DNA from 4 places in the Salinicola sp. LHM genome. Region 2 is predicted to be linked to each of the others. Evidence: predicted binding sites of a transcription regulator. Region 2 holds the regulator's gene; each other region holds the start of a gene.
What was found. Region 2 encodes LexA, which represses DNA repair genes until DNA is damaged. Its sites were predicted from a motif close to TACTGTNTANNTANACAGTA; they were not measured.

Region 1 (7,448 bases), 1.4 Mb from region 2:
ACGTGCTGAGCAAGGCGCCATGTCTCGGCGCTACCGATGCCAGCGGGCAGATCGGACTCGGAAGCCGCGAGCACCTGCGCGAACAGCTGACCGAGCTCGACGAGCAGCGTGCCAGGCTGGCTCAGCAGCACGGTCGCGAATTGCTGGGAGCCGCCCGCGGCCAGGCCGAGCGCCTGGCCCCGAATACCACGGTCTCCACTGCGCTGCGTCACGGCAATCTGATCGAATCCCTGGTCGAGCGTGAGCCTCAGGCACGCCTGGTCGTGCTGGGCAAGCGCGGCGAGTCGGAGGATGAAACGCTAGAGCATCTCGGCGGCAATCTGGAGCGGGTCGTGCGCACGCTGCATACCCCGATTCTGGTGACGCCTCCGGAATTCCAGCCGCCTTCGAGACTGCTGCTGGCTTTCGACGGTGGCCGGACGACCCGCAAGGGCGTCGAGATGATCGCCGAGAGCCCGCTGCTCAACGGTCTGATCTGTCACGTGATCATGGTCGGGGCCGGTACCGACGATCAGCGAGCCCAGCTCGAGTGGGCGCTGAATCGGCTTCGCGAGGGGGAAGTCGACGCCCAGGGCACGATTCTGGCCGGCGACGTCGACGAGATGCTCGCCGACTACGCCGACCAGCATCAGATCGACCTGATGATCATGGGAGCCTACGGCCACTCGCGGATTCGCCACCTGCTGGTCGGCAGCACCACGACGGCCATGCTGCGCCATGCGCGGACGGCAACGCTCATTCTGCGTTGATATTGGTACCGCACTGACTGGGGTACCTGTAACCGACCGATCGCCACGACGCTCGTCGTGGCTTCCGATCAGACGTCGTGGCGGGAGGGCGGCGCCGGCTGATGTTGCAGAAAGCGCGACAGCCGCTCCGCCTGACTCTCGCCGACCTGACACAGCTGCCAGGCGATTTCGGCGTACTGCATGAGTGTCGGCAGCATCAGCTGCAGGCGATGTGCGTCGTTCTCGTGGCGCTGTGCCTCGGCGTCCAGCCATTCGAAGAGTTGCGCCAGGCGAGTGTAATTCACGTCACCCCGGCCGCTGTTGCCGCGCAGGGCATCGACCGCCAGACAGCGCATGACGCTGCGCTTGTTGGGATCGAGACCCTCCTTGTCCAGCAACGCTTCGGCATGCTGTACGAACTGGCTCATCAACTGGGACAGTTCGGCTGCTTCCAGCTGGCGGCGCACCGCATCCTGGCTTTCGATCAGCGCCTGCTGCTGGTGCGTCAGCCCTCTCACCAGAATCACCAGTTGCACGCAGAGCCAGCCGGCCAGTACCAGCGTCAGTAGATACAGGCCCAACGGTGCCAGCGCATCGGCCGGCAGCGGCCAGCGCAGGTCGCTGGCGAGCACGCCGCCAGCGGCCAGCGCCAGCAGCACGATGATGATCAGAGCAATGGAAATGCCAGATTTCATGCGATGTCCATAAAAGAGGGGCGTCTAGAAGAGGGCGCCTAGAAGAGAGACGTCGTCTCCATGACGCTTTATCGGCGCTGGATGGCTATCCTTGAGCATTGTCTAAAATGGGTCTTCATGCGTCCCGTATAGGGAGGCATTGCACACGTGGCCAATTCGAATGTGGGTTCATCCTCTGCATTGCACGAATGCCGATTCTCCGCATACTGAATGGCAGTTGGCTTCCTGTGGTCTTTGGGCGCTTTCATTCAGATACGATCATCCGGAGAGCGTTTCGGGAATCGTGCCGCCGATAGGACAACCATTGTCATTGACAGAAGCGTGTCGGGATTAGAAGAAGCGTGTCGGGATTAGAAGAAGGAGAGGTCATGTCACTGGAATCCACGGTGCCTTCCGAGGTCCAACTGGGGTGCGACGAGCTGTCCCGGCGTCTGGGCGAAGCCTGTCTGGCACGAGGCGTTCGGGTGACGACGGCGGAATCCTGCACCGGCGGCGGCGTCGCCAGCGCCATCACCGCGATCGCCGGTAGTTCCGCTTATTTCGAAACCGGTTACGTGACCTATTCCAATGCCGCCAAGCAGCGCCTGCTGGGAGTCTCGAACGTGACGCTGGAGACGCACGGCGCCGTCAGCGAGGCGACCGTGCGCGAAATGGTCGCTGGCGCCTGCCGTGACAGCGGCGCGGAGCTTGGCGTTGCGGTCAGCGGCATTGCCGGCCCGGAGGGGGGCAGCGCCGAGAAGCCGGTGGGTACGGTGTGGTTCGCCTGGGGCGATGAAAGAGACCAGCACGTACGCTGCCTTCGCTTGCCCGGCGATCGCCAGGGCGTGCGTGAGCTGGCCGTGTCGGTGGCATTGGCAGGATTGATAGAATCGCTGTCGCAAAGTGGCCCTGACGCATGATCCGCATCGGCGACGACACTGACGTCGCGACCGTTATCAGAACTTGATCGAAAAACTTCGAACGGGGATAGGCGCGCGACGGTTTTTTCGCCATACTACTGTCTAATCATACAGTATGTGAGCCGAGCGCCGTGACCGGCGTTGCCCCGTCTCACCCTGCGCATTCATAGGAGACGTTCATGGCACAGGACGAAAACCGCAGCAAGGCACTCAATGCGGCTCTGTCACAGATCGATCGCCAATTCGGCAAAGGCACCGTGATGCGCCTGGGTGACACCCCGCGTACCGCGATCCCGGTAGTCTCGACGGGCTCTCTGGGGCTGGATATCGCACTGGGTGTCGGTGGCCTGCCTTACGGCCGTGTCGTCGAGATCTTCGGCCCGGAATCTTCGGGCAAGACGACGCTGACGCTGTCGGTCATCGCCCAGGCGCAGAAAGACGGCAAGACCTGCGCCTTCATCGATGCCGAGCACGCGCTCGATCCCAGCTATGCCGAGAAGCTGGGCGTCAATCTCGACGACCTGCTGGTATCGCAGCCCGATACGGGCGAGCAGGCGCTGGAAATCTGCGACATGCTGGTGCGCTCGGGTGGTGTCGACGTCATCATCATCGACTCCGTGGCGGCCCTGACGCCGCGTGCCGAGATCGAAGGGGAAATGGGCGACTCCCACGTTGGTCTGCAGGCGCGTCTGATGTCACAGGCGCTGCGCAAGATCACCGGCAACATCAAGAACGCCAACTGCATGGTGGTGTTCATCAACCAGATCCGCATGAAGATCGGTGTCATGTTCGGCAGCCCGGAGACCACCACCGGTGGTAACGCGCTGAAGTTCTACTCCAGCGTGCGCCTCGATATTCGTCGCATCGGCTCGGTCAAGCAGGGCGACGAGGTCACCGGCAACGAGACCCGGGTCAAGGTGGTCAAGAACAAGGTGGCGCCCCCGTTCCGGCAGTCCGAGTTCCAGATCCTGTACGGCAAAGGCATCTACCACGCTGGCGAGGTCATCGATCTCGGCGTCCAGTGCAATCTGGTGGACAAGGCCGGTGCCTGGTACAGCTACAAGGGCAGCAAGATCGGTCAGGGCAAGGCCAATGCCGCGCAGTATCTCGAGGAGCATCCCGAGACGATGACCGAGATCGAAGACCAGATCCGGGCCCAGCTGCTCGCCACGCCGACGACGCAGGAAAAGGCGCCCGAGGCTGCCGCTGCCGAAAGCGACGACGCCAACGATTCGTTGCTGTAAGGCTTTCCGGGAGCTACGGATGTTCGGTAACGGCGGCGGCGAGCCCTCAGGCGGCGCCAGGTCCCGCGAGGTCTCCCCCCGGGACATGGCTATCCAGTATCTGGCCCGGCGCGAGTACTCTCGCGCCGAGCTGGTGAGCCGGCTGAGCGCCAAAGGCGTCGACGGCGACGATATCCATCGCGTGCTGGGTGATCTGGCCGATGAAGGTCTGCAGTCCGATGCACGCTTTGCCGAAATCTTCGTGCGCTCGCGTATCGCGCGGGGGCAGGGGCCGGTCAGGATTCGCGTCGACATGGGCCAGCGCGGCATCGCCGAATCGCTGATGATGTTGGCTCTTGAGGCGGAGTCCCCCGATTGGCGGAGCCTGGCTTGCGAAGCACTGGCCAAGCGTTTCGACGGCCCTGGCGCAACGCCACGGGAACGCGCCAAGCGCGAGCGCTTTCTGGCCGGGCGCGGCTTCGAATTCGATCAGGTTCGCCACGCCATGAGGCATGCCTGGAACGACGGAGCGTGATCTTCGGTTCCTGAAGTTCGGCCTTCTGGATCTCTTTCGCGGGGTCGCTCACAGCCTCGTGCCACTGGTTCAAAGCGGCACGATATCTCGAACGTTCCACCGCTTCTCTTCCCGCATCTGCTCTCCTCCCCACGCCATCTTCGGATGCCTCGTCTTCCGGTTTCCCGTCAGGCCGGCGAACCGTCTCCGGTACGTCTGATATCGCTTTTCCCGGCGAAACGCATCCGGTTTCTTCGGCGACTGGCAGCGAAGAGGCCGAGTTGTCGAATCCCGCCGACAGTGGCGTCGCACTCGACAGACTATCGGCCCTCCACGTTATACTAATGCGCTTTGCGATGGCCGGAGAGGTGTTGATAGCGCCTTTCCGTTGCCGGATTTTGCGTCGCCACGTGGTCTGCTAGCCGCCGTGGACGCGCCTATCGCCACGGATTGTTTATGAAAAGTGCAGATATCAGACAGGCTTTCCTGAGCTTCTTCGAGGAGCGCGGACACACCATCGTGCCTTCCGCCTCCCTGGTGCCGGAAAACGACCCGACGCTTCTCTTCACCAACGCTGGCATGGTGCCGTTCAAGGATGTGTTCCTTGGTCGGGATCCGCGTCCTTACGTGCGTGCCACGTCGGCACAGCGCTGCGTGCGCGCCGGCGGCAAGCACAACGACCTGGACAACGTCGGCTACACTGCCCGCCATCACACCTTCTTCGAGATGATGGGCAACTTCAGCTTCGGCGACTATTTCAAGGCCGATGCCATCCGTTATGCCTGGACGTTCATCACCGAAGTGCTGGGTTTGCCCCAGGACAAGCTCTGGGTCACCGTCCATATCAGCGACGATGAAGCGGCCAGAATCTGGATCGAAGACATCGGCGTCGATCCGGCGCGTCTGTCGCGTCTGGACGAAGACAACTTCTGGCAGATGGGCGACACCGGCCCTTGCGGACCCTGCTCGGAAATCTTCTACGATCACGGTCCCGAAGTCTGGGGTGGCCCGCCGGGCAGCCCGGAAGAGGACGGCGATCGCTATATCGAAGTGTGGAACCTGGTTTTCATGCAGTTCGACCGTGACGCCTCCGGCAAGATGACGCCGCTACCCAAGCCGTCGATCGATACCGGCATGGGCCTGGAGCGCATGGCGGCGGTGATGCAGGGCGTGCACTCCAACTACGAAATCGATCTGTTCCGGAACCTGTTGAAGGCCGCGGCCGAGCTGACCGGCCACGGCGATATCAAGACGCCTTCGCTGCGCGTCATCGCCGACCATATCCGCTCCTGCGCCTTCCTGATCGTCGACGGCGTGCTGCCGTCCAACGAAGGGCGCGGCTACGTGCTGCGTCGCATCATTCGCCGTGCGATACGCCATGGTCACAAGCTGGGCGCCAGCGAGCCGTTCTTCCACAAGCTGGTCGCGGCGCTGGATGCCGAGATGGGCGAGGCCTATCCCGAACTCCATCAGGCTCGCGATCAGATCGAACGCGTGCTGCTAAAGGAAGAGCAGCAGTTTGCGCGTACCCTCGATCACGGCATGGGGCTGCTCGAAGAGGCGCTTTCCGCGCTGGAAGGCAATGTCCTGGCGGGCGAGACGATCTTCAAGCTCTACGATACCTACGGCTTCCCCTACGACCTGACCGCGGACGTCTGCCGCGAGCGTGGTGTCACGCTCGACGAGGCCGGCTTCGAGCGTGAGCTGGAGGCGCAGCGTCAGCGCGCGCGGGCCGCCAGCCAGTTCGGCGGCGACTACGGTGCCGCGCTCGAACTCGAAGGCAGCACCGAGTTTACCGGTTACGACCGTCTCGAGGATTCGTCGACGGTAACGGCGATCGTCGATGAAGAGGGCAATGCCCTCGACGCGCTCGAGGCGGGCCAGAAGGGCGTCGTGGTGCTGGATCGCACGCCGTTTTACGGCGAGTCCGGCGGCCAGGTGGGGGATACCGGCTATCTGCAGGCCGGTGGCGGCCGTTTCCAGGTCACCGATACCCGCAAGCAGGCCGGACATCATCTCCACGAAGGCATCATGATCGACGGCCGTTTGGCCGTGGGCGAGGTACTCACGCCCCAGGTGGACGCCACGCTGCGTCAGGCCACCATGCGCAACCATTCGGCCACTCACCTGCTTCACGAGGCGCTGCGCCTGACGCTCGGCGACCACGTGCAGCAGAAGGGCTCGCTGGTCAGCGCCGAGCGGCTGCGTTTCGATTTCAGCCATTTCGAACCGGTCACGCCGGAACAGCTGGCGCAGATCGAGCGTATCGTCAATGCTCAGGTGCTGGCCAACGCGCCGACGCAGACCGAATTGATGACGCTCGACGAGGCCAAGGCCAAAGGGGCCCGCGCGCTGTTCGAAGCCAAGTACTTGGATAGCGTGCGCGTACTGACGATCGGCAGCGACGACTTCTCGATCGAGCTCTGCGGCGGCACGCATGTGGCGCGCAGCGGCGATATCGGGCCTTTCCATATCGTCTCGGAGTCGGGCACGGCCGCTGGGGTGCGCCGCATCGAGGCGGTCACCGGCGAGGGCGCTCTGGCCTGGTTCGATGCCCAGTCGCGGGAGCTCAATGCGGTCGGCGAACGGCTGAAAGCCAAGCCGGAGCAGGTCGTGGAACGCCTGGATGCCGTGCTCGAGCGTCAACGCTCGCTGGAAAAGGAGCTCGAGCGACTCAAGGCCAAGCTGGCGAGCGCGGCAGGCAACGACCTGCTGGCCGAAGCACAGGACGTTGCCGGGGTTCGGGTACTGGCAACGCAGGTCGAGGGAATCTCGGGCAAGGAGCTGCGGAGCCTGCACGATCAACTCAAGCAGAAGCTGGGCTCGGGAGTCCTGGTGCTGGCGACGGCTCAGGATGGCAAGGTCAGCCTGATTGCCGGCGTGACCGACGACCTGACCGCCAAGGTCAAGGCCGGCGAGCTGGTCAATCACGTCGCTGCGCAGGTGGGCGGCAAGGGCGGCGGGCGAGCCGACATGGCGCAGGCCGGCGGTAGCGATCCGGCCCAGTTGCCGGCTGCGTTGAAAGCTGTGCAAGACTGGGTTGCCGCGAAGCTGGGCTGAGCGCAGCCGAGCTAAATGCATTCACGGCCGGCGCCAGCGCCGGCCGACAACGCTAGGGAGCGATAAGCAGACTCATGGCGCTATACGTACAAAAGTTTGGAGGTACATCGGTCGGCTCGGTCGAGCGGATCAAGGCGGTAGCCGAGAAGGTCAAGCGGGACCGCGACGCGGGGCATCAGGTCGTGGTTGTGGTGTCGGCAATGAGCGGCGAGACCAACCGGCTCATCGAACTGGCCAGCCAGATCAACGAGGACCCGACGCCTCGCGAGATGGACATGCTGGTCTCGACCGGGGAGCAGGTCACCATTTCGCTGCTGGCCATGGCCTTG
Region 2 (7,448 bases):
CTATCTGGCACTGCAGTTCGGCATCCGTGCAGCCAACTATCCATTGACGGAAGACGACCTGGACGACAACGGCATCCTCAACCTGCCGCCATCGCTGGCCAAGCATCGCCATAAGCTGTTCGGGCTGACCATCGATGCTCGTCGGCTATCGGCCATTCGTACCGAACGTCGGCCCGACAGCCGTTACTGCTCGATGGACCAATGCATGCAGGAGATCGGCCAGGCCGAAGCGCTCTACCGGCGTCACAACATTCCCTACATCGATACCACCCGCTTTTCGATCGAGGAGATCTCGACGCGGATGATGAACGAGACCGGACTGCAGAGACGATTCAGCCCGCGCTGAGCGGGCCGAATCGGAGCAGGAGAAAATTGGGAAATGGCAGCCCCCGAGCACGCCGGGCTGGCGATTCGCCAACGGGTCGGGCGTGCCGTCACATCCCCTTGGGCGCGAAGATCCCCGGCGCGTTACGCCAGTACCCCTTGTAGTCCATGCCGAAGCCGAAGACATAGCGGTCGACGACTTCCAGCCCGCAATAGTCGGCCTTGAGATCGGGGGATGCCTTGCGATCGTGACGCTTGTCGACCAGCACCGCTGTCGAAATGCTCGCCGCGCCGGCTTGCCGACAGTAATCCAGGATCGCCGCCAGTGTCGCGCCCTCGTCGAGGATGTCATCGACGATCACCACGTGACGACCGGCCATGGGCACTTCCGGCGACACCCGCCAGAACAGCTCGCCGCCTCGCATCCCGCCGCGATAGCGCGTGGCGTGGAGGTAATCGACTTCCAGGGGAAACCCGAGCCGCGTCAGCAAATGCCCGGTGGTGATCAGACCGCCGTTCATGACGCAGTAGAAAACCGGCAGCTTGTCTCCCAGTTCGCGCGTGATATCGGCCGCCATGCGGTCCAGCGCTCGCTCGACCTGTGCCTGATCGATCAGACAGTCCGCACTGTCCATGACTTCCTGCATCGAGCTCAGGGCATCGATCGGTGGGGATTGAGTCATCGTTTACGATTCACCATGCAATGAGCGGCGGCAGACCATCGGATACTGCCGTCGAAGAACGAAAAACGGTGCACGTCATTCGGATTCGCTGAGCGCTTCCAGACGTACGTGGGTGCGCCGCCACCGGGAGATGGCGGCCAGCGATTCGAGGCTGGGACGCGCGCGTGCATAGCGAAGCTTGGCGATACGCTGGGCCTGTCGGCCTTCGCAGGCGGCGACGACTTCGCGCGCCGCATCGGGCGCGTTGCAGATCACGGCCATGTCGCAGCCGGCGCTCCAGGCAGCCTCGGCCCGCTCGCGGGGCGATCCGGCGGCGTGCGCCGCGGCCATGGTCAGGTCATCCGAAAAGATGGTGCCCTTGAAACCCAGCTCTTCTCGCAGCATGCCGAGCCAACTGGGCGAGAATCCGGCCGGCCGATCATCGAAGGCCGAATAGATGACATGCGCCGGCATGATGCCATCCAGCTTGCCGGCCAGCCGGGCGAAAGGAATCAGATCGTGCTCGCGCAGCTCCGCCAGCGAGCGAGGATCTTCCGCGACATCGAAGTGGGAATCCTGGCGCACTCCGCCATGGCCGGGAAAATGCTTGCCGATCGCCACCATTCCCGCCTCGTGGAGCCCCTCGATGAACGCGCCAGCCAAGGCTGTCACCACCTCGGGATCCGGCGAAAAACTCCGCGAACCGATGGCCGGCGACTGGTCGTCGTCGAGATCCAGAACCGGGGCAAAGGTCACATCGAAGCCGCAGGCCGCCATCTCCATGCCCAGCAGCCAGCCAGTGTCCTGCGTCAGCGTCAGCGCCGCTTCGGGAGACTCGACGAATTGCCGCCCCAGCGTGGCCATGGACGGAATTTGTGTCACTCCTTCCTTCAATCGCTGCACCCGACCACCTTCCTGATCGATGGCGACCAGGATATCGGGACGACATTCGCGGATCTGGCCGATCAGCCGTTGGGTAGTGGCAACGTCCGGTGTATTTCGAGCAAACAACAGTACGCCGCCAACCTCTGCACGAGAGATCAACTGCCGCTCTTCATCACGTAGCCGAGTGCCTTCGACATCCAGCATGACCGGACCGAGAGGTTGAGTCATAGCAAACACCTGAGACCATTGAGCGCCCGATTCTAGACGACACGGGGGATGCATGACAGAGGCAGCCCGCTACCGGGGCCCATTGGTCTACTCGGCGGCCGAGCCGAGCTTCTCCAACGACTCGGGTAGCGGCGCCTGCATGCCGGCGACCACCACGGGACGGAGATGCCGAATCAGCTCCCGTATCGACATGTGCTCCTGGTATTCGCTGTCGGCGATATCCCGCAAGGCATCCAGGCCGGACAAGGTAAAGACCACGGTGCCCAGCATGAAATGCAGACGCCAGAATCGCTCGGCGTCGGGAAGATCCGGCGTTGCCAGACGCAGGCACCCCACGAAGCGGCGAAACGTGTCGCCATAGTGTTCCTGGATATAGCGCCGCAGATGGCCCTGGGCCTGCGCATAAGCCAGGCCCAGCAGCTTCATGAATACCTTGAGGCTGTTGCGCTCGGCGGGGACTTCCAGAACCGTGGTGGCGAGCTGTTCCAGCAGGACTTCCAGCGGCACCTGCTTGCCCTGATAGCGGGCTTCCAGGTCATCGAGCGCCGCATTCAAACGTTCCGAGAACGGATCGAGATAACGGGCAAACACCGCCTGAATGAGCGACTTCTTGGATCCGAAATGGTAATTCACCGCAGCCAGATTGACCTTGGCCCGCGTGGTGATGTTGCGCAGCGAGGTTTCAGCGAAACCCTTCTCGGCAAAAAGGACCTCCGCCGTATCGAGAATACGCGTGACGGTATCGGGTTGGGCCATGTCATACCTCGCGCCAGAAAACGGCAACCAGAGAACAGCGACTTAGAACGATTATGATTCTAATCATTCCGCAACGGGCGGCACAATCCAGCATTTGATCGGGCCAGGGCCACGCGGCTGCCAACGCGAGACGCGAAGGACTTCCCACGCCGGCAATGACTGGATACAATTCCAGGCTGTATACATGAACACGCCTGATCGACGACCATAACGATGGCACAGGCCCGGGAGAAACCAATGGCGAGACCGCTCACCGCACGGCAGCAAAACGTCTATGACTTCATCGTCAAGACAATGAGCGAATTCGGCTACCCCCCGACGCGGGCCGAAATCGCTCGGGCCCTGGGCTTTCGCTCTCCCAACGCTGCCGAGGAACACCTGCGGGCGCTGGATCGAAAAGGCGTCATCCGCATGATCCCCGGGACTTCCCGCGGTATCCGGCTACCGGCCAATGGCAACGAAATCGAGCCCGCGGAGTCCCAGTCCCAGTCTCCCGGCTTGCCGATCATCGGCAGCGTCGCCGCCGGTAGCCCGATTCTCGCCACCGAGCATATCGATCGTTACTGCCCATTGCCGGCCGACTACTTTTCACCCAGTGCCGACTACCTTCTTCGCGTGCGCGGCCTCTCGATGAAGGATGCCGGCATCTTCGACGGCGACCTGCTCGCCGTGCACCGCACCCAGCAGATACGCAACGGCCAGATCGTCGTCGCCCGGATAGACGACGAAGTCACCGTCAAGCGCTTCCAGCGCGAGGGCAGTCGCGTCACGTTGAGCGCCGAGAATGCCGACTTCGCGCCGATCGTGGTCGATCTCGAACACCAGCATCTGGAGATCGAGGGGCTGGGGGTCGGCGTCATCCGCGGCGGCAACGGCTCCGGCCTGCATTGAGGCGCCCGCCTCCAGTTCCATGCGCAAGATTCTGCATGCCGACTGCGACTGCTTCTATGCTGCCGTGGAAATGCGTGACAATCCTGCCCTGAAAGATATTCCCCTGGCGATCGGCGGTAGCGCCGATCGACGCGGCGTCGTCGCTACCTGCAACTACCCGGCCAGAAAGTACGGCATACACTCCGCGATGCCCACGGCGCGAGCGGTGCGTCTCTGCCCGCAATTGAAAGTGCTGTCGCCGGACTTCAACAAGTATCGCGAAGTCTCGCGACAGATTCAGGCCATCTTTCACGAGTTGACGCCGCTGGTCGAGCCGCTTTCGCTCGACGAGGCCTATCTCGACGTCACGGCGGTCACCCAGTTCCAAGGCAGCGCTACCTGGATGGCCCGCTGGCTCAAGCAAGAGGCGCTCGCGCGAACGGGAATCGTCGTCTCGGTCGGCGCCGCACCCAACAAGTTTCTGGCCAAGATCGCCAGCGACTGGGACAAGCCCGACGGCCTGTTCGTGATCCCGCCGGAGGAAACGGAGTCTTTCATCACCGACCTCCCCGTCAAGAAGCTTCACGGTGTCGGTCCGGCGACGGCCGCCAAACTCGATGCCATGGGAATCGCCAGTTGCCACGACCTGCGAACCCAGCCACTGGACCGGCTACTGGATCAGTTCGGCAAGTTCGGCCGGAGACTGTACGAGCTGGCTCACGGTATCGACGAGCGGCCGGTCAACGTCTCCCGCGAACGCAAATCAGTCAGCGTCGAAACCACCTACGACCACGATCTTCCCGGTCTCGCCGATTGCCACCTGGCGCTGGAGCCTCTGATCGAGAAGCTCCACGACCGCCTGGCACGGCACGGCGACCCGGCCATTGCCAAGCAGTTCGTCAAGGTACGTTTCAATGACTTTGCCAGCACGACGCAGGAGACAGGCGCTCGCGGTATCGTCCACGCACGGTTCCATGAACTGCTGAAGAGCGCCTGGCGTCGGGGAGAGCGGCCGGTTCGGTTGCTGGGCGTGGGGGTACGCCTGATGCCGGAACCGGACCAGCGCCAGCTCGGGCTGTTCGACGACACCGATCCAAGCTCGGTGTCGCCATGAGCCTCAAGCAATAGGCATCACGAGAACACCACGGTCTTGTTGCCATGGATGAGTACTCGATCCTGCAGGTGCCAGCGCAATCCCCGCGAGAGCACCGATTTTTCCACGTCACGACCCAGACGCACCAGGTCCTGCGGCGTATGGCAGTGCGATACGCGCTGGATGTCCTGTTCGATGATCGGCCCTGCATCGAGCTCTTCGGTGACATAGTGGCAGGTCGCGCCGATCAGCTTGACGCCACGTTCGAACGCCTGATGGTAGGGTTTGGCGCCGGCGAAAGACGGCAGAAAGCTGTGATGGATATTGATCACGCGGCCGGCATAGCGCTGGCAGATATCCGGCGGCAGGATCTGCATGTAGCGGGCAAGGACCACACTGTCGGCTTCGGCCTCCTCGATCAGGCGTTCGGTACGGGCGAAGGCGGGAGCCTTGTCCCGAGGGTCGACCGGCACATGATGGAACGGGATGCCGTGCCACGCCACCAAAGGCCGCAGGTCCTCGTGATTGGATATCACGCAAGGAATATCACAGTCGAGCTCCCCGGCCGACCAGCGGTAGAGCAGATCGACCAGACAGTGGGATTCCCGCGACACCATGATCACCACCCGCGGGCGATGGGCGGAATCGCTCAGCCGCCAGTCCATCTCGAACTCGCAGGCAATGGGCGCGAATGAAGCCCGGAAAGCGTCGGCGCTCAAGGCGTTGGACTGGATATCGTAACGCATGAAAAAGCGCCCCGTATCCAGATCGGAGTGCTGATTGGCTTCGATGATCGAGCCGTTCTGGGCAGCGATGAAACCCGATACACGCGAAACGATACCCACGCGATCGGGGCAGGAAACGATCAAACGGTAATTGTGCGGCATGGCTCTCGGAAATACTCTTTGCAAATACGCTTTGAATCGAAAATATGCGTTGGCTCGAAAACAAGCCTTGATTCGAAAATACGCGTTGACTCGAAAACACGCCCTGGTTCGGAAACACCCTGAAACCCCGTTCAGCGCCCCGACATGGCCTGCCACGTCAATGAGAGCGGCATTGTACCCCAATGCCGAGCGCCAGCCAGCGCCGCGATGGGTTTGAGCGGGTCGAGACGCATGACTTATAGTGAAGCCAGATTTCACCCTTTAAGGATGACGATGTTCCGTCCGCGCGCACAGATCCGCCCCCGCACTTACCCACCGCTGCTGTTCCATCCCTTGGGTGGCTGCGGTGAGATCGGCATGAATCTGTCGCTCTATGGTTACGAAAACGACTGGATAGCCGTCGACTGCGGCATGATGATTCGTCAGGATCTGCCGGATCAACCCCTCCAGATTCCCGATGTCGAGCATCTGGCAGCCCACGCGATGGTGCCTTCTGCCGTCTACATCACCCACGGCCATGAGGATCACCTTGGCGCCCTTGCCTGGATCTGGCCACGCTGGAACTGCCCCGTCTACGCCACCCCGCTGGCCATCGAGCTGCTACGAGCCAAGTTCATCGAACAGGGGTTGAAGACCGACGCGCTCAAGCCCGTCCAGCCCGGTGCCAGCGTGACGACCGGCCCTTTCGAAGTCACCTTTTTACCGGTGACGCATTCGATACCGGAAAGCTGCGCCCTTTCGATCATCACGCCTCGCCATCGCATTCTGCATACCGGCGACTGGAAACGGGACGAGCGCCCGCTCATCGGCCCACCGTTATCCGCGGCCCAATTCCAGGCACTGGCCCCGGTGGATCTCGTGGTGGCGGATTCCACCAACGCCGATGTGGAAGGCCACTCGCGCAGTGAAGCGGAAGCCGCCAGTGCGCTGGAGGCAGTGATCCGGAACTGCCGGGGTCGTGTCGTCGTCAGCTGCTTCGCCAGCAATATCGCGCGGATCAAGGCGCTGGGCGATATTGCAGAACGCAGCGGACGCCGAGTCGCACTGCTGGGCCGTTCGATGGAGCGCATGGTGTCGATTGCCCTGCAACTCGGATACCTGGATGACTTCCCGCCCCGAGTGCCGGCTCACGATCTCGGCTATCTCCACCCAGAGGAAGTCCTGATCATCGCCACCGGCAGCCAGGGGGAACCCCGTTCGGCATTGTCACGCATGGCTCAGGGGAGACACTCTGCCCTGGACCTGCAACCGGACGACGACGTCATATTCTCGGCCCGGGCCATCCCCGGCAACGAGCGCCCCATCGAACGGCTCAAGGCCGGCTTCAAGCGGCTCGGCGTCAACGTACATGACGAACATACCGACCCCGCCCTTCATGCCTCTGGGCATCCGGCGCGAGAAGAGTTGCGTCAGCTCTACCGCTGGATACAGCCAAAACTGCTGCTGCCGGTACATGGGGAAGCCTCGCACCAGGAAGCCCATCGCGAACTGGCGTCCGAGCTCGGCATCGATGTCCCCCAATTGGTCAAGAACGGCGCCGTTCTTGCCCTGGAAGCGGAAGCGTTGGTACCCAGAGCTCAGCACCACCTACGACCGCAACTGATTGCCTCGCGCGCCCGTCCCGGTGAGCGCACGCATCCGGTTTCCGCTCGTCAGCATGCGCATTCGCTGTCGATTGCGCTGAATGTACTGCCGACCGCAACGGGCTGGACCCGAATCGGCCGGCTGCTGTGGGATAGCGAG
Region 3 (7,448 bases), 1.9 Mb from region 2:
GGTATACCGTGTCTTGACGCAATTCGAGGCGGCTGGGCTGGTCGTGCGACATAACTTCGACGGCGGTCATGCGGTTTTCGAGATGTCCCAGGAAGAGCACCATGATCATATGGTGGATCTGGAGTCGGGAGAGATCGTCGAGTTCTATGACGAAGAGATCGAGCGTCGTCAGCGCGAGATCGTCGAGGAACACGGTTACGAACTGGTCGAGCACGCGCTGGTGCTTTATGTTCGCCCCCGCGGCTCCAAGGCCACGCGCCAGGATGGCATCAAGAAGTAAGACTGGCAGACCGTATTGCAAGACGCCGACCCGAGGGTCGGCGTTTTTCGTTTGGGTGTCTGTACAAGCCCATGTTCGGGTTGGTGTCCGGGCTGCCGCCGATACCGGGTCGAATCAGTGCCTGACGGAGCGGCGTGTGGCTCGCAACGTGCGAGTCAATGCGTTGAGCCTTGGCTGGCCGCCAGCATTTCGCGCGCGTGAGCCAAGGTCTGGTTGGAAAGCTTCACTCCGCCCAGCATTCGCGCCAGTTCGCGGACCCGCCCGGCATCGTCGAGCTGGAACATTTGAGTCCGGGTCTCGTTGTCGCTGGAGCGCTTTTCGATATGCAGGTGCTGATGCGCCTGCGCGGCGACTTGCGGCAGGTGAGTCACGGTCATGACCTGGGCATCGCTCCCCAGCCGGCGCAGCAACTGGCCGACGATTTCGGCGGTCGCGCCGGAGATGCCGACATCGACCTCATCGAAGACCAGCGTTGCCAGCGTGCTGTGACTCGCGGCCACGACCTGGATCGCCAGACTGACGCGCGAGAGCTCGCCGCCGGACGCCACCTTGGCCAGAGGGCGCGGGGGCTGCCCCGGGTTGGCGCTGATCTGCAGACTGACCCGATCCAGGCCGTGGGGCTGGGGTGTTTCCAGCGGCGTGACATCGACGGCGAAGCGAGCCTTGTCCATGCCCAGGAACGCCAGTTGCTCCTGAACCTGCTGGGCGAAAGCCGTGGCGGTGCGCTGGCGTGATTCGCTGATCTGCTTGGCGGCGTCGCGGTACTGCTGGCGCAGGTCGTCGAGCCTGGCTCTCAGCGTTTCGAGATCGTCGTCGCCGCTATCGAGCGCTTCCAGCTCGCCGCTCAGCCGGCGGTGCAGGTCGTGCAACTCTTCCGGCATGACGTGATGCTTGCGGGCGATACGATGAATCTCGCCGAGCCGTTCGTCGACCCAGGCCAGGCGCTGCGGGTCGAGCTCGGTCGACTCGACATAATAATGGAGCTCGCGAGCGGCCTCCTCGAGCTGGATCTGTGCATCGTTCAGCATCACCAGGGCCTCGGACAGGCTGCCGCGGTCGCTGCCGGGCACCCGGGATAGCCGCTGGGTAGCCTGGGACAAGAGAGTCAGCGCGCCGCTCTCGTCGTGATCGCAGCTGTCGGCGGCGAACTGCGCCTCGCGCAGGCTCTCCTCGAGATGCGCCAGCGTCTCCTGCTCCTGTTCCAGGCTCCCCAGCTCGTCGGCCTGCAGGTCGAGCTGATCGAGCTCCTCGACCTGATAGCGCAGCAACTGGCGCTTGGCCTGACGTTCCTCGTCGTTCACGCTGCGCTCGCGATACTGTCGGCGCAATGCGTGCCATTGACGGTGCAGCTCGCCGAGCTCGGCCACCGCCTTGTTGTGACCTGCCGCATCGTCGAGCAGGCGGCGGTGCGTGTCCTCGTTGAGCAGCGCCTGGTGCGCATGCTGGCTATGCACGTCGATCAGGCATTCGCCGAGTTCGCGCAGATCCGCGATGGTACAGGGCTGGCCGTTGATCCACGCCTTGGAGCGTCCGCTGGCGGTGACGACGCGTCGCAGCAGGCAGTCGTCCGTGGCGAGCTCCCGCGCCGCCAGCCAGGCCTTGGCGTCTTCCCGCGCGGTGATATCGAAGCGGGCGCTCAGATCGGCACGGTCGGCACCATGGCGAACGCCGCCGGCGTCGGCGCGCTCTCCCAGGCAAAGCCCCAGCGCCCCGAGCAGGATCGATTTACCGGCGCCAGTCTCGCCGGTGATGGCGGTCATGCCGGCCTGAAACTCCAGGTCCAGAGCGTCGACGATAGCGAAGTCACGAATGGCGAGTTGGATCAGCATGCTGCCTCCCGAGGTCGATGGCGGCCATACGGTGTCTGGTTGTTGAGGTGTGATCACTGACGGTCTGGTTGTTTATACAGTAGTCCAAAAACCCCTTCAATGGCTCCTGTGATCCGCTATGCGGTCGGCGCTTGAGATCTGAATCGATAGCCCCATATAGGCAGACAACTCCGACGCTTGCCGAATCACGCTTGTCGAACAATTGTCACAACACCTTGCCAGGAGAGACTCATGGCTAGAGATCCGCAGAATCCCGTAGACGAAGAACTCGAGCGCGCCGAACGCGACGGTGAACCGCAGCAGCAGACCACCAATGAGGCATTGGACGGTGACCTGGAGCAGTTCTCGGAATCGCTCGAGCACGAGGCGGATGACATCGAAGGCCAGGCCAATCCCGAAGCCGAAGTGCTGGCGGCCAGAGTCGAGGAGCTCGAGCAGGCGCTGGCGGAGGCCAAGGATCAGTCGATGCGCGCCGCTGCCGAGGCCCAGAACGCTCGCCGTCGGGCAGAGCAGGACGCCGACAAGGCAAAGAAGTTCGCGCTTGAGAAGTTCGTCAAGGAACTGCTCCCGGTCGTCGACAGCCTGGAGAAAGGGCTGGAAAGCATGCAGGAGGTCGACGAAACGCACCGCGAAGGCGTCTCGATGACGCTCAGGATGCAGCTCGACGCGCTGAGCAAGTTCGGTGTCGAGCAGCTCGATCCCCAGGGCGAGCCGTTCGATCCGCAGTTCCACGAAGCCATGACCATGGTTCCCAATCCGGAGCTGGAGCCCAACACCGTGATGGACGTCATGCAGAAGGGATACACCCTGAACGGTCGATTGATCCGGCCGGCGATGGTGGTGGTCAGCAAAGCAGCAGGCTGAGACAACAGGCCGGAGAGCTGCCATCGGTGCGAGGCGATGCCATATCGGAATCGCCGAGCAAGGACTTGAAAGGCGCGTAGCAGCCCCCACATAGCAGTCAATCGCGCAGCAAAGCGCCGTCATCAAAACGAATTCAGTCGTCAACGAATAGTTATGAGGTGAGGAATTATGGGACGCATCATTGGCATTGACCTGGGTACGACCAACTCCTGTGTCGCCGTACTCGATGGTGACAAGACCCGCGTGATCGAAAACGCCGAAGGCGGCCGCACGACGCCTTCCATCATCGCTTACACCGAAGACGGCGAAACGCTGGTCGGTCAGGCGGCCAAGCGTCAGGCGGTCACCAACCCCAAAAACACGCTCTACGCCATCAAGCGTCTGGTTGGCCGCAAGTTCAAGGACGACGTCGTCCAGAAAGACATCAAGATGGTGCCTTACGAGATCGTCGAAGCCGATAACGGCGATGCCTGGGTCAAGGTCAACGACAACAAGCTGGCGCCGCCGCAGGTCAGCGCCGAAGTGCTGAAGAAGATGAAGAAGACCGCCGAAGACTATCTCGGCGAGGAAGTGACCGAAGCGGTCATCACCGTTCCGGCCTACTTCAACGACTCTCAGCGCCAGGCGACCAAGGACGCGGGCCGTATCGCCGGTCTCGAGGTCAAGCGCATCATCAACGAGCCGACGGCTGCCGCACTGGCCTACGGCATGGATCGCTCCACCGGTGATCGCACCATCGCGGTCTACGACCTGGGTGGCGGTACTTTCGATATCTCGATCATCGAAGTGGCCGATGTCGACGGCGAGAAGCAGTTCGAAGTACTGGCGACCAACGGCGACACCTTCCTCGGCGGCGAAGACTTCGACCTCAAGCTGATCGACTATCTGGTGCAGCAGTTCAAGAGCGACTCCGGTATCGATCTGTCCGGCGACAGCCTGGCCATGCAGCGCCTGAAGGAAGCTGCCGAGAAGGCCAAGATCGAGCTCTCTTCCGCGCAGCAGACCGAAGTCAACCTGCCGTACATCACGGCTGACAACACCGGTCCCAAGCATTTGGCGATCAAGGTCACTCGCGCCAAGCTGGAATCGCTGGTCGAGGATCTGGTCCAGCGTTCGCTCGGGCCCTGTAAGACCGCCATGGAAGACGCTGGTCTCTCCAACAGCGAGATCCACGACGTGATCCTGGTCGGTGGTCAGACCCGCATGCCGCTGGTTCAGCAGAAAGTCGCGGAATTCTTCGGCAAGGAAGCGCGCAAGGACGTCAACCCGGACGAAGCCGTGGCCATGGGCGCCGCGATTCAGGGTGGCGTGCTCGGCGGTGACGTGAAGGACGTGCTGCTGCTCGACGTCACGCCGTTGACGCTGGGTATCGAGACGCTGGGCGGCGTGATGACCCCGCTGATCGAGAAGAACACCACGATCCCGACCAAGAAGACGCAAACGTTCTCGACCGCCGAGGACAACCAGACGGCCGTGACCATTCACGCGCTGCAGGGCGAGCGCAAGCAGGCGGCGCAGAACAAGTCGCTGGGTCGTTTCGATCTGGCTGACATTCCGCCGGCGCCGCGCGGCGTGCCGCAGATCGAGGTCGCGTTCGACCTGGACGCCAACGGTATCCTCCACATCACGGCCAAGGACAAGGCGACTGGCAAGGAACAGTCGATCGTGATCAAGTCCTCCGGCGGTCTCTCGGACGAAGAGATCGACCAGATGGTCAAGGATGCCGAAGCGCACGAAGCCGAGGACAAGAAGTTCGAAGAGCTGGTCCAACTGCGCAACCAGGCCGACGGCATGATCCATGCGTCGCGCAAGACGCTCGAAGAAGCCGGCGACAAGGTCGATGCCGAGGAGAAGAGCAAGATCGAGACCGCAATCAGCGAGCTCGAGGAAGCGCTCAAGGGCGATGACAAGGATGCCATCCAGGCCAAGCTGGATGCCTTGACCGAAGCCTCCGGCAATCTGGCTCAGAAGATGTACGCCGAGCAGGGCGAAGGTGCTGGCGCGCAGGCCGGACAGCCTGGCGACGATGCCCAGTCCAGCGGTAAGAAAGAGGATGACGTGGTTGACGCCGAGTTCGAAGAAGTCAACGACGATCAGAAAAAGCAATAACCACGACGTCTGACGCCGTGTGATCGGCAGTAGCGCGGGAGCCAGAACTCCCGCGTTGCTGTTTGCACGGCGCCGACACGGAGGCGGACTCAGTAATGTCCCAACGTGACTATTACGAAGTATTGGGCGTCGACAAGAGCGCCGACGGCAAGGACATCAAGAAGGCCTATCGTCGGCTGGCGCAGAAGTACCACCCGGACCGCAATCCGGACGACCAGCAGGCAGCGGAGAAGTTTCGCGAGGTCTCCGATGCCTACGAAGTGCTCTCCGACGACCAGAAGCGCGCGGCCTACGATCAGTTCGGTCATGCCGGCGTCGACGGCCAAGGCGGCGGGTTCGGCGGAGGCTTCGGCGGTGCCGGCGCTGGTGGCTTCAGCGATATCTTCGGCGACGTGTTCGGCGATATCTTCGGTGGCGGCGGTGGGCGTCGCAATCCGAACGCGCCGCAGCGCGGCAGCGACCTTCGCTACAACCTCGAACTCGATCTCGAGAACGCGGTGTTCGGCACGACTGTCGATATCCGTGTGCCGCGCCACGTCGAGTGCGGGCACTGCGACGGCAGCGGCGCCGAACCGGGTTCCAGCAAGGAGACCTGCCCGACCTGCCACGGCCAGGGCCAGGTACGGATGCAGCAGGGTTTCTTTGCCGTGCAGCAGACCTGTCCGACCTGTCATGGCAGCGGCCAGAGCATCAAGGTGCCGTGCCGCAAGTGTCATGGCGAAGGCCGCGTCCGCGAGACGCGCACGCTGTCGGTGAAGATTCCGGCGGGGGTCGATACCGGCGACCGCATTCGGCTCAACGCCGAGGGCGAATCCGGGCTCAACGGTGGACCTGCGGGCGATCTCTACGTCCAGGTCGAGATCAAGGCACACCCGATCTTCGAGCGCGACGGCCGGCACCTGCACTGCGAAGTGCCGATCAACTTCGTCGACGCGGCGCTGGGTGGCGAACTGGAAGTGCCGACGCTGGAAGGCCGGGTCAAGCTCAAGATCCCGCCCGAAACCCAGACCGGCAAGCTGTTCCGGCTACGCGGCAAGGGCGTCAAGCCCGTGCGCGGCGGCCCGGCCGGCGATCTTCTCTGCAAGGTGGTGACCGAGACCCCGGTCAATCTCAACGAAGAGCAGAAAGACCTGCTGCGCAAGTTCCAGGACAGCCTGGGTAGCGCCAGCCGCCACTCGCCCAAGAAAGAGGGCTGGTTCGACGGCGTGAAGCGCTTCTTCGAGGATATGAAGCCGTAACGCTCCAGAACCGGCGTTTTGATACGGGCCCAGTCCGGTATTGCCGGGCCGGGCTTCGTTTTTATACAAGCTCGCGTTAGGCTCAAAGTCACACCCTCTCGCTCGGAAATGCTTGCATGGACCTGCTGACCTTCGTTCTAGCCGCGCTCGGTTTCGCTTATCTGCCCGGGCCGGCGATGCTGTACACCGCAGCACAGACGTTGGGGCGGGGCCGCCGGGCGGGCTGGCAGGCGGTGTTGGGCGTGCATCTTGGCTGCTATGTGCATGTGGTGGCGGCGACGCTGGGACTGGCGGCGCTGTTCGCGGCGGTGCCACTGGCCTACGTGGCGATGAAGGTGATTGGCGGGATTTATCTGCTCTGGGCGGGCGTACGGCTGTGGCGTCAGGGCCTGGGCGAGGCGCCGCAGCTCGAATCACGCGCCTCCGCACGGCGAGTGCTGCGTGACAGTTTCCTGGTCGAGGTGCTCAATCCCAAGACCGCGCTGTTCTTCGTCGCCTTCCTGCCGCAGTTCGTGCAGCCCCAGGCCGATCTCGCCATGACCTGGCAGCTGCTCTGCCTGGGCGTGGTCACCAACCTGATCTTCTCCTCCGCCGACGTCGTTACCGTACTACTGGCCGCACCGCTGCGACGATGGCTCACCGCCGACCGCCGCGGCGGTTCGCGCTGGCTGCAGCGGCTCGGTGGCGGTGTGCTGGGCGGTCTGGGCGTCAATACCCTGATCCACGCCAGCCGCTAGCCCGCGTCGGAGGTCTCCTCCCAGTCCTTGACGGTCGATGACATGGTCTTCAGCCGAGCGATCGCGAGACGCGATACCGGGCTCAACTCGCCGCCATCCGTGTCGGCATAGTCGATGATCTGGCGCTTCATGCTGCGTGCCCAGAATTTCTTGAGGTGCGCGGCGACCAGATCGGCCGCCTGGGCGTCATCACCATGGTGCAGATTGTTGGCGCTGATCTGATTGATCATCTTGATCAGCGGCGTGGTTGGCCCGCCATGACCTGAATCATTCATGCTCGAATCGCTCATCTTGCGAGCTCCCTGAGGTCGAAAGAGTGGCCGACGGCGCTCATTTGAGCGCCGCCTCGGCGGATTCCAGATAACCCTGCTGACGTTCGTCGAACCGCTGG
Region 4 (7,448 bases), 580 kb from region 2:
AGCTTTACACTCAGCGTCTTCCCCTGGCGCTGACCTACGCTCGTCTCCTGCGCCAGGCGCTGGCCGCCGTGGCGCGCCTTTGCTTCCATTGCCGGGATCAGGTCGCCTTCGCTGAGATGACGCCAGAAGCGCTGTGGCATGTGCTGGGTCATCACCTTGTGGTTGAGGCGCGCCGGGTTGAACGTGCTGACGAAATAGGTCCGCCAGAGAGCATGTTCTTCGTCGGCATTGGAACGATTGGCGGCCGCCCGTGCTTCATGGGTCCAGTTCCCGGGGCAGGGGACGCGGTAGTCGAGGGTCGTGCCATCCCAGCTGACGCCACCTTCCGGCGTGGCGATGATCCAGCGCGAGCCGCCCATGCGATCGGCAAAGTGCTCCGCGCCTAGGTCGAGGACGTCGTGCGCGGGCTCGAACCAGGCGACATAGCGTTCACCATGCGCGTCGTCGCAGCGATGAAACCGCAGGAAGGCGTGCATGTGATGCGCTTCCCGCTTGATCGCATGCCAGCGCTGGTGCAGCACGCGGCCATCCTCATCGGCGGGATGCATCGCCGTCACATCGCCCTGAACCACTCGCCACAGAACCCGATACAGCAACGGCCAGCGTGGCTGTTCGCTCCCGCGGGGGCGATAGCGGTCAGCGTTGCGAAGCAGCGCCAACTGGTCGCGACCGATGCTTATCGGTGTCGAGATGTCCCCCGGGCCAGGCGGTAGTTCGGATACCGCCGGTGAAGCGAACAGGTCGTCGTGGCGCGCCTCGCCATCGTGCCAGGTCACGCGGGACGGCGGGATGCCAGCCTGGAGCAACTGGCGCGCCTGCTGCCGCCATTCATCGAAATCGTCGGCCCAGGCAACGCATGACGCCGGGGGCGTTGAGACACCATGCATGACGAGATCTCCTTCGTGCTATCTCCAATATTCTATTCGGTGCTACCACAACGCCATCTGGGTCGGCTGCGGCGCGGTCAGGTGCTGTCGCAGCCGGGTGCTGTCTCGATCGGCATCGGTGGGGCGGTAGTCCTGCGTCACCACGAAGGGCCGCAGGGTGTCCAGCCGGCAGCGCAGCGCCACCAGGTCCTGATAGCGAATGCGCCGCAACCGTCGCAGATCGACCAGCCGCTGTACGCTGCGCAAACCGATGCCGGGAATGCGGGCGATCATGGCCGGTTCGGCTCGGTTGAGATCCACCGGGAAGTCATTGCGATGGGCCAGCGCCCAGGCCAGTTTGGGATCGATCTCCAGATCCAGATTGCCCGGTGCGTTCAGCAGCTCCTCGGCCTGAAAGCCGTAGCTGCGGATCAGAAAGTCGGCCTGATACAGCCGATGTTCCCGCAGCAGCGGCGGCGCAGCCTGGGGCAGCCCGGCAGGGCGTTCGGGAATCGGGCTGAACGCCGAGTAATAGACGCGCTTGAGACGGAAATTCCGGTAGAGATGCTGGGCGGACTGGAGGATCGTGCGGTCGTCGGTGGCATCCGCGCCGACGATCATCTGCGTGCTCTGGCCGCCAGGCGCGTAGCGCGGCGCCATGCGCTTCGGATTGGCGCTGCGCGGCAGGTGCCTGGCATCTCGCGCGATGTCGTCGTTGGTGGCGTCGATTCCCTGGCGAATGTGGCCCATCGCGGCGTGGATGGTGCCGAGCTCCTTTTCCGGGGCCAGCGTCTTCAGGCTGGTCAGCGTCGGCAGCTCGATGTTGGCGCTTAGCCGGTCGGCGTAGCGTCCGGCCTCCTCGAGCAGTCTGGGATCCGCTTCCGGAATCGCCTTGAGATGGATATAGCCGCGAAACTGGTGCGTTTCGCGCAGCAGCCTGGCCACGCGAATCAGCTGCTCCATGGTGTAGTCGCTGGAGCGAATGATGCCGGAGCTCAGGAAAAGCCCGCTGATGGTGTTGCGGCGGTAGAACGATAGCGTCAATCGGACGACTTCTTCCGGCGTGAAGCGCGCCCGCGGCACGTTGCTCGAGCGTCGATTGACACAGTACTGGCAATCGAACAGGCAGAAGTTGGTCAGCAGCACCTTGAGCAGCGAGACGCAGCGCCCGTCCGGGGTAAAACTGTGACAGATCCCCATGCCGGATGACGACCCGAGCCCCGCCTTGCCCCGTGACGAGCGCTTGGGTGCGCCGCTGCTGGCGCAGGAAGCGTCATACTTGGCGGCATCGGCGAGGATGGAAAGCTTGTCGATCAGTTCCATGCGGCGACTCTGTGATCCGTCTCGAATACTGTATTTGTGTACAGTATTCGAGTTATGGCACAGGGACAAGAAGTATCGAATTCAGAGGCACCGATCGTCTTTCAGTCATCTTCCATGACGAGTGCTGTCACTTGCTGAGAATGACGGTCTTTTGGGCATGGAGGAAAACGCGTCTTTCGGTGTGGTACTGAATCGCGCGAGCCAGCGTAAGACACTCGATGTCCCGGCCCTTGTTGACCAGATCTTCCGGAAAGTAGGCGTGATCCACCGATTCGACACCCTGGGCGATGATCGGGCCTTCGTCGAGATCGTTATTGATATAGTGCGCCGTGGCGCCGACCAGCTTTACCCCTTTTTCATACGCCTGGTGATAGGGGCGGGCGCCTTTGAATCCGGGGAGAAGCGAGTGATGGATATTGATGGCGCGCCCATTCAGGGCGTCACAGAGCTGCGGTGAAAGCACCTGCATGTATCGGGCGAGAACGATCAGGTCAGCGTCCATGTCATCGATCACCGCTCGAATCTGCGCTTCCTGTGTCGCTTTGGTCTCGGGGGTGACCGGCAGGTAGTGGTACGGAATGTTGTGCCACCTGGCGAGCGGTTCCAGGTCCGGGTGGTTGGACACGATGGCCTTGACGTCGAGCGCCAGTTGGCCGGTCCGATAGCGATAGAGCAGATCGTTGAGGCAGTGATCCGCCTTGGAAACGAGGATGACGGTCTTCATTCGCTCGGCACTGGAGCTGAGCTCGAACGTCATGTCGAACTCCTGCGCTCTCGCCGCAAAGGATTCCGCAAAGCGGTCCTTGTCGAACGTTAGCGTCCTGTCCGGCTGGAAGGCCACGCGGATGAAGAAGCGTTCGGCTGGCGCGTCATTGAATGAGCTGATTTCATTGACATAGCAGCGTGACTCTTTGAGAAAGCGCGTCACGACATCGATGGTGCCCAGGCGGCTGGGGCACTGGGCGGTGAGGATCCAGTTGTTGTTCGTCGATTTGTTGTTCATCGCTTTATTGTTCTCCACTGACGGGGCTCCTGGGTATAGGAAGGCCGATTGCACATCGGCCTTCTGTCTCATCGACGCTCGACCGTCACACCGAATTCCGCGGCGGCATCGAGAAGCCATCGGTAGACGTAGTCGGCAAAACTGCGGCGCACGATGAGCTCCCAGCAGTCCGCCTGGGGTTGGCGCAAGATAAGGGAGGTCTTGGCGAAGATCGTGGTAACGCCCTTGCCGACCGGGAACGCCGACGGGTGAACGTCGTAGGGCGTCGACTTCTTCAACGTCTCGCGTGCCTTGGGGCCGCGCAAGGTGATGACGGTCTGACCGCCACTGACATTGACGAGGCTGAAGTGTGCTTGCCCCAGGGCATGGCGAAGCGCCTTCTCCAGCACGAACTCTTCGCCGCCGGGAACCAGAATCAGCCACTCGTCCGGCGATAGCCACTGGATCGAACGCTCGCCCTTGGCATCCACGGTCAGGGTGTTGGGCCGCGCCGGCAGGTTGATGCCCAGCACCTCGCGCACGGCCTCATCCAGGACGATGGCGCCGCCCCGCAGGATCAGATGGCCCATGAAGGCGGATTCCCGAAGCGTCACCCCGGCCTGCGCGTCCGCGGCGGGCGCCGGACCGCGCTGAAACGACCAGGCGAGGGGCGACTCTGCACCGGTCTGATCGTTCGGCCGGCAGTCGAATTCACGAATCTCAGACATTCTGACGTTCTCCTTTGGGATCGATAAAGACCGGGCTGACGATTTCCGCTTCGTGCACGACGCCATCCTTCATCGGCAGATAGACCGTCTGCCCCAGGCGATCGCGGCCGCCCTTGATGACGGCGAGGGCAAACCCGTGACCGAGGTTGGGGCTGTAGTAGCTGGAGGTGACGTGGCCGACCATCGTCATCGGAATGCTCTGCTCGGGATCGAAGACGATCTGCGCGCCTTCCTCCAGCACGACCTTGGGATCCCTGGGCTTGAGCCCCACGAACTGCTTGCGGTCGGTTCGCGCCGTGTCAGGGCGGGTCAAGGCGCGTTTGCCGATCCAGGAGAACGGCTTGTCGTAGCCCACCGCCCACTGCATGCCCAGATCCTCGGGCGTGACCGAACCGTCGGTGTCCTGGCCGACGATGATCAGGCCTTTCTCGGCGCGCAGCACGTGCATGGTCTCGGTGCCGTAGGGGGTCAGCCCGTACTTGTCGCCTTTCTCGAACAGGGCCTTCCAGACCGGCATCGCATAGTTGGCCTGGACGTTGATCTCGTAGGCCAGTTCGCCGGTGAAGGATATCCGGAATACGCGAGCCGGAATGCCGGCAACGTTGCCCTCGCGCCAGTCCATGAACTTGAACTGATCCGGGGACAGATCGATGTCGGTCACCTCCGACATCAGCTTGCGCGCTTGTGGCCCGGTGACGGTCATGGTCGCCCAGTGGTCGGTCACCGAGGTGAAGTAGACCTCGAGCTCCGGCCATTCGGTCTGATGCCACAGCTCCAGCCACTCCATCACGCCGGCGGCGCCACCGGTGGTGGTGGTCATCAGGAAGTGATTCTCGGCCAGGCAGCTGGTGGTGCCGTCGTCCATCAACATGCCGTCGTCTTTGCACATCAGGCCATAACGCACGCGGCCAGGTGCCAGCTTGGCCCACTTGTTGGTGTACACCCGGCCCAGGAATTCCCGCGCATCCGGCCCCTGGATATCGATCTTGCCGAGCGTAGAAGCATCGAGGATGCCGACTTTCTCGCGCACCGCCAGACACTCGCGGGCCACCGCTTCTGCCATGCTCTCGCGTTCGCCGCTGACGGCTCCGGCGCGTACTTGTGGAAAGTACCAAGGGCGCTTCCACTGGCCGACATCCTCGAATTCCGCGCCATGCTCGACATGCCAGGCGTGCAGGGCGGTGTAGCGCTCAGGGTCGAACAGCTCCCGGCAGTGGCGGCCGACGATGGCGCCGAAGGTCACCGGCGTGTAATTGGGTCGGAAGACGGTGGTGCCGACTTCCGGGATCGAACGCTTCAGGCAGCGTGCGGCAATCGCCATGCCGTTGATGTTGCCGAGTTTGCCCTGATCGGTGCCGAAGCCCAGCGCGGTGTAGCGCTTGACGTGCTCGATCGATTCGAACCCTTCGCGCGTGGCCAGCTCGATACCCGCGGCAGTGACGTCGTTCTGGAGATCGACGAACTGCTTGGGGGCTCGCATGGCCGACTTCACGTGTGGCACCTGGAAGAGCGCGCAGGCCGGGGCCTCGCGCCGTTCGGCGACGTCAGGCAGCCTGGGTGCGGACGAGGCACCGTCGAACCCGATGGCCTCCAGCGCGCGGCGAGTCCCTTCGGTGGCATGCTCGAGCACCGCCTTCAGGGCGAAGACACCGTGAACGCCACCCACCGATGTCATGCCCTTGACGTCGCCGGGCACGAAGCCCAGCACGTCGTCACGCCATACGGGCCGGGTTCCGGTATGGGAGGAGAGATGGATGACGGGACTGTAGCCGCCGGAGCTGGCGATGGTGTCGCAGCTCAACGTCTCTTCGTGACCGAGAACGCAGAACGCATCCAGATCGACCCTGGCGATGCGAGCCGCCGTGACGCGATCGCTGCCCTTGGCTTCGATGACGGCGCTCTGGTTGATGATCCGGATCCCCAGGGCGCGGGCCTGTTCAGCCAGTTCACCCTGAGAAGTGGCGCGGGCATCGACGATCGCCACCACTTCACGGCCGGACTCGTGCCAGTCCAGTGCCGTACGATAGGCGTGATCGTTGCTGACCGACAGCACCAGCTTGTGGCCCGGCACCACACCAAAACGGCGGATATAGGTAGAGACCGCGCCGGCAACCAGGTTGCCGGGGACATCGTTGTTGCCGTAGACCAGCGGGCGCTCGTGGGTGCCCGTTGCCAGAATGACGTGGCGGGCACGTACGCGATGCAGGCGGGAGCGCGCCTGCGGACGGTGGTTCACGGCGGGCGCGGTATCCGAGAGATGTTCGGTGCGACGCTCGTGGAGCGTGACGAAGTTGTGGTCGTGATAGCCGTTGGCGGTCGTTCGGGGCAGCAGCTCGACGTTCTCTCTTCCCGCCAGCTCGGTGACCACTTGCGATACCCATTCCGGCGTCGGCAGGCCGTCGAGCGTCTCGCGGCTATCCAGCAGCGAACCTCCCAGCTCCTCCTGTTCGTCGCAGAGCATGACGCGGGCGCCGCTGTCGGCAGCGATGCGGGCCGCTGCCAGACCGGCGGCACCGCCGCCGATGATCAGCACGTCGCAATGCTGGTTGATGTGGTCGTAGATGTCCGGATCGGACTCGAGCGGGCTACGCCCCAGACCGGCGCCCTTGCGGATGTACTTCTCGTAGGTCATCCACATCGAGGCCGGCGCCATGAAGGTCTTGTAGTAGAACCCCGGCGGCATGAAGCTGCCGCCCAACTTGCCGATCATCCCCATCATGTCGCGCTGCACGTTCGGCCAGCCGTTGGTGCTGCGCGCCACCAGCCCTTCGTAGAGCGCCTGCTGGGTGGCGCGGACGTTGGGTACCTGAGCCGCTTCGCTGGCGCCCAGCTGCACGACGGCATTGGGTTCTTCAGGGCCCGCGGCGACGATGCCGCGCGGCCGTGAATACTTGAAGCTGCGGTTGACGATATCCACGCCGTTGGCCAGCAGGGCGGAGGCCAGGGTATCGCCGGCGTAGCCCGTGTAGCGCTTGCCGTTGAACGTGAAGGAGAGTTCGCGGGAGCGATCGATACGACCGCCGCGGTTGGATCGATGGATCTGCGTCATGCCCGTGCCTCCGTGTTCAACGCTTCGTCTTCGGGGCGCGCGCCGACCGTCTGCCAGCCGCCGGACGCGGCCTGAACGCCGGACTGGCGCTCGTCGGCGGCCAGCGTTTCGGCAGTGATCGAAGGGCGCTCGCCCATCTTGTAGGTTTCGAGGATCTCGTAGTTCGCGGTATGCCGCGTGATGTTGAAGAACTTGCGGCAGCCGACGGAATGCACCCACAGCTCGTGGTGAATGCCGCGGGGGTTGTCGCGGAAGAACAGGTAGTCGCCCCATTCCTTATCGGAACAGTTCTCCGGATCGGCGGGGCGCTGCAGGTGGGCCTGGCCACGCGGATGGAACTCTTCCTCTTCGCGATGCTCTTCGCAGTAGGGACAGTAGATATGGAACATGCAAGAGTCCTCCTTAGGGAAACACTGCATAAATGTCTGCGCAGGCGAATCGCTGCGTTACGCGGTGCTGGAGCGCCAGCCCGGTCGGAATCCTCACCTATACCCCATAGG

Region 1: the regulator LexA is predicted to act here: its motif matches at 2,419-2,438, upstream of recA (recombinase RecA).
Region 3: the regulator LexA is predicted to act here: its motif matches at 2,172-2,191, upstream of recN (DNA repair protein RecN).
Region 4: the regulator LexA is predicted to act here: its motif matches at 2,216-2,235, upstream of R5R73_RS06410 (putative DNA modification/repair radical SAM protein).

Annotation. Positions count from the first base shown of each region.
Region 1 is NZ_CP140261.1:3,331,449-3,338,896, reverse strand. Features, by position in the region: gene R5R73_RS15195 (universal stress protein) at 1-749, shown strand, start outside; gene R5R73_RS15190 (hypothetical protein) at 818-1,423, opposite strand; gene R5R73_RS15185 (CinA family protein) at 1,792-2,322, shown strand; gene recA (recombinase RecA) at 2,502-3,566, shown strand; gene R5R73_RS15175 (regulatory protein RecX) at 3,586-4,080, shown strand; gene alaS (alanine--tRNA ligase) at 4,516-7,119, shown strand; gene R5R73_RS15165 (aspartate kinase) at 7,194-7,448, shown strand, end outside.
Region 2 is NZ_CP140261.1:1,932,889-1,940,336, reverse strand. Features, by position in the region: gene R5R73_RS08990 (pyruvate, water dikinase regulatory protein) at 1-346, shown strand, start outside; gene R5R73_RS08985 (hypoxanthine-guanine phosphoribosyltransferase) at 435-1,007, opposite strand; gene nagZ (beta-N-acetylhexosaminidase) at 1,083-2,099, opposite strand; gene R5R73_RS08975 (TetR/AcrR family transcriptional regulator) at 2,187-2,855, opposite strand; gene lexA (transcriptional repressor LexA) at 3,093-3,746, shown strand; gene dinB (DNA polymerase IV) at 3,766-4,839, shown strand; gene purU (formyltetrahydrofolate deformylase) at 4,857-5,705, opposite strand; gene R5R73_RS08955 (ribonuclease J) at 5,979-7,448, shown strand, end outside.
Region 3 is NZ_CP140261.1:3,854,317-3,861,764, reverse strand. Features, by position in the region: gene fur (ferric iron uptake transcriptional regulator) at 1-280, shown strand, start outside; gene recN (DNA repair protein RecN) at 436-2,109, opposite strand; gene grpE (nucleotide exchange factor GrpE) at 2,341-2,973, shown strand; gene dnaK (molecular chaperone DnaK) at 3,142-5,082, shown strand; gene dnaJ (molecular chaperone DnaJ) at 5,178-6,320, shown strand; gene R5R73_RS17565 (LysE family translocator) at 6,437-7,057, shown strand; gene R5R73_RS17560 (formate dehydrogenase subunit delta) at 7,054-7,332, opposite strand; gene fdhF (formate dehydrogenase subunit alpha) at 7,388-7,448, opposite strand, start outside.
Region 4 is NZ_CP140261.1:1,357,620-1,365,067, forward strand. Features, by position in the region: gene R5R73_RS06405 (TIGR03915 family putative DNA repair protein) at 1-887, opposite strand, end outside; gene R5R73_RS06410 (putative DNA modification/repair radical SAM protein) at 930-2,189, opposite strand; gene purU (formyltetrahydrofolate deformylase) at 2,317-3,192, opposite strand; gene R5R73_RS06420 (sarcosine oxidase subunit gamma) at 3,261-3,899, opposite strand; gene R5R73_RS06425 (sarcosine oxidase subunit alpha family protein) at 3,892-6,948, opposite strand; gene R5R73_RS06430 (sarcosine oxidase subunit delta) at 6,945-7,337, opposite strand.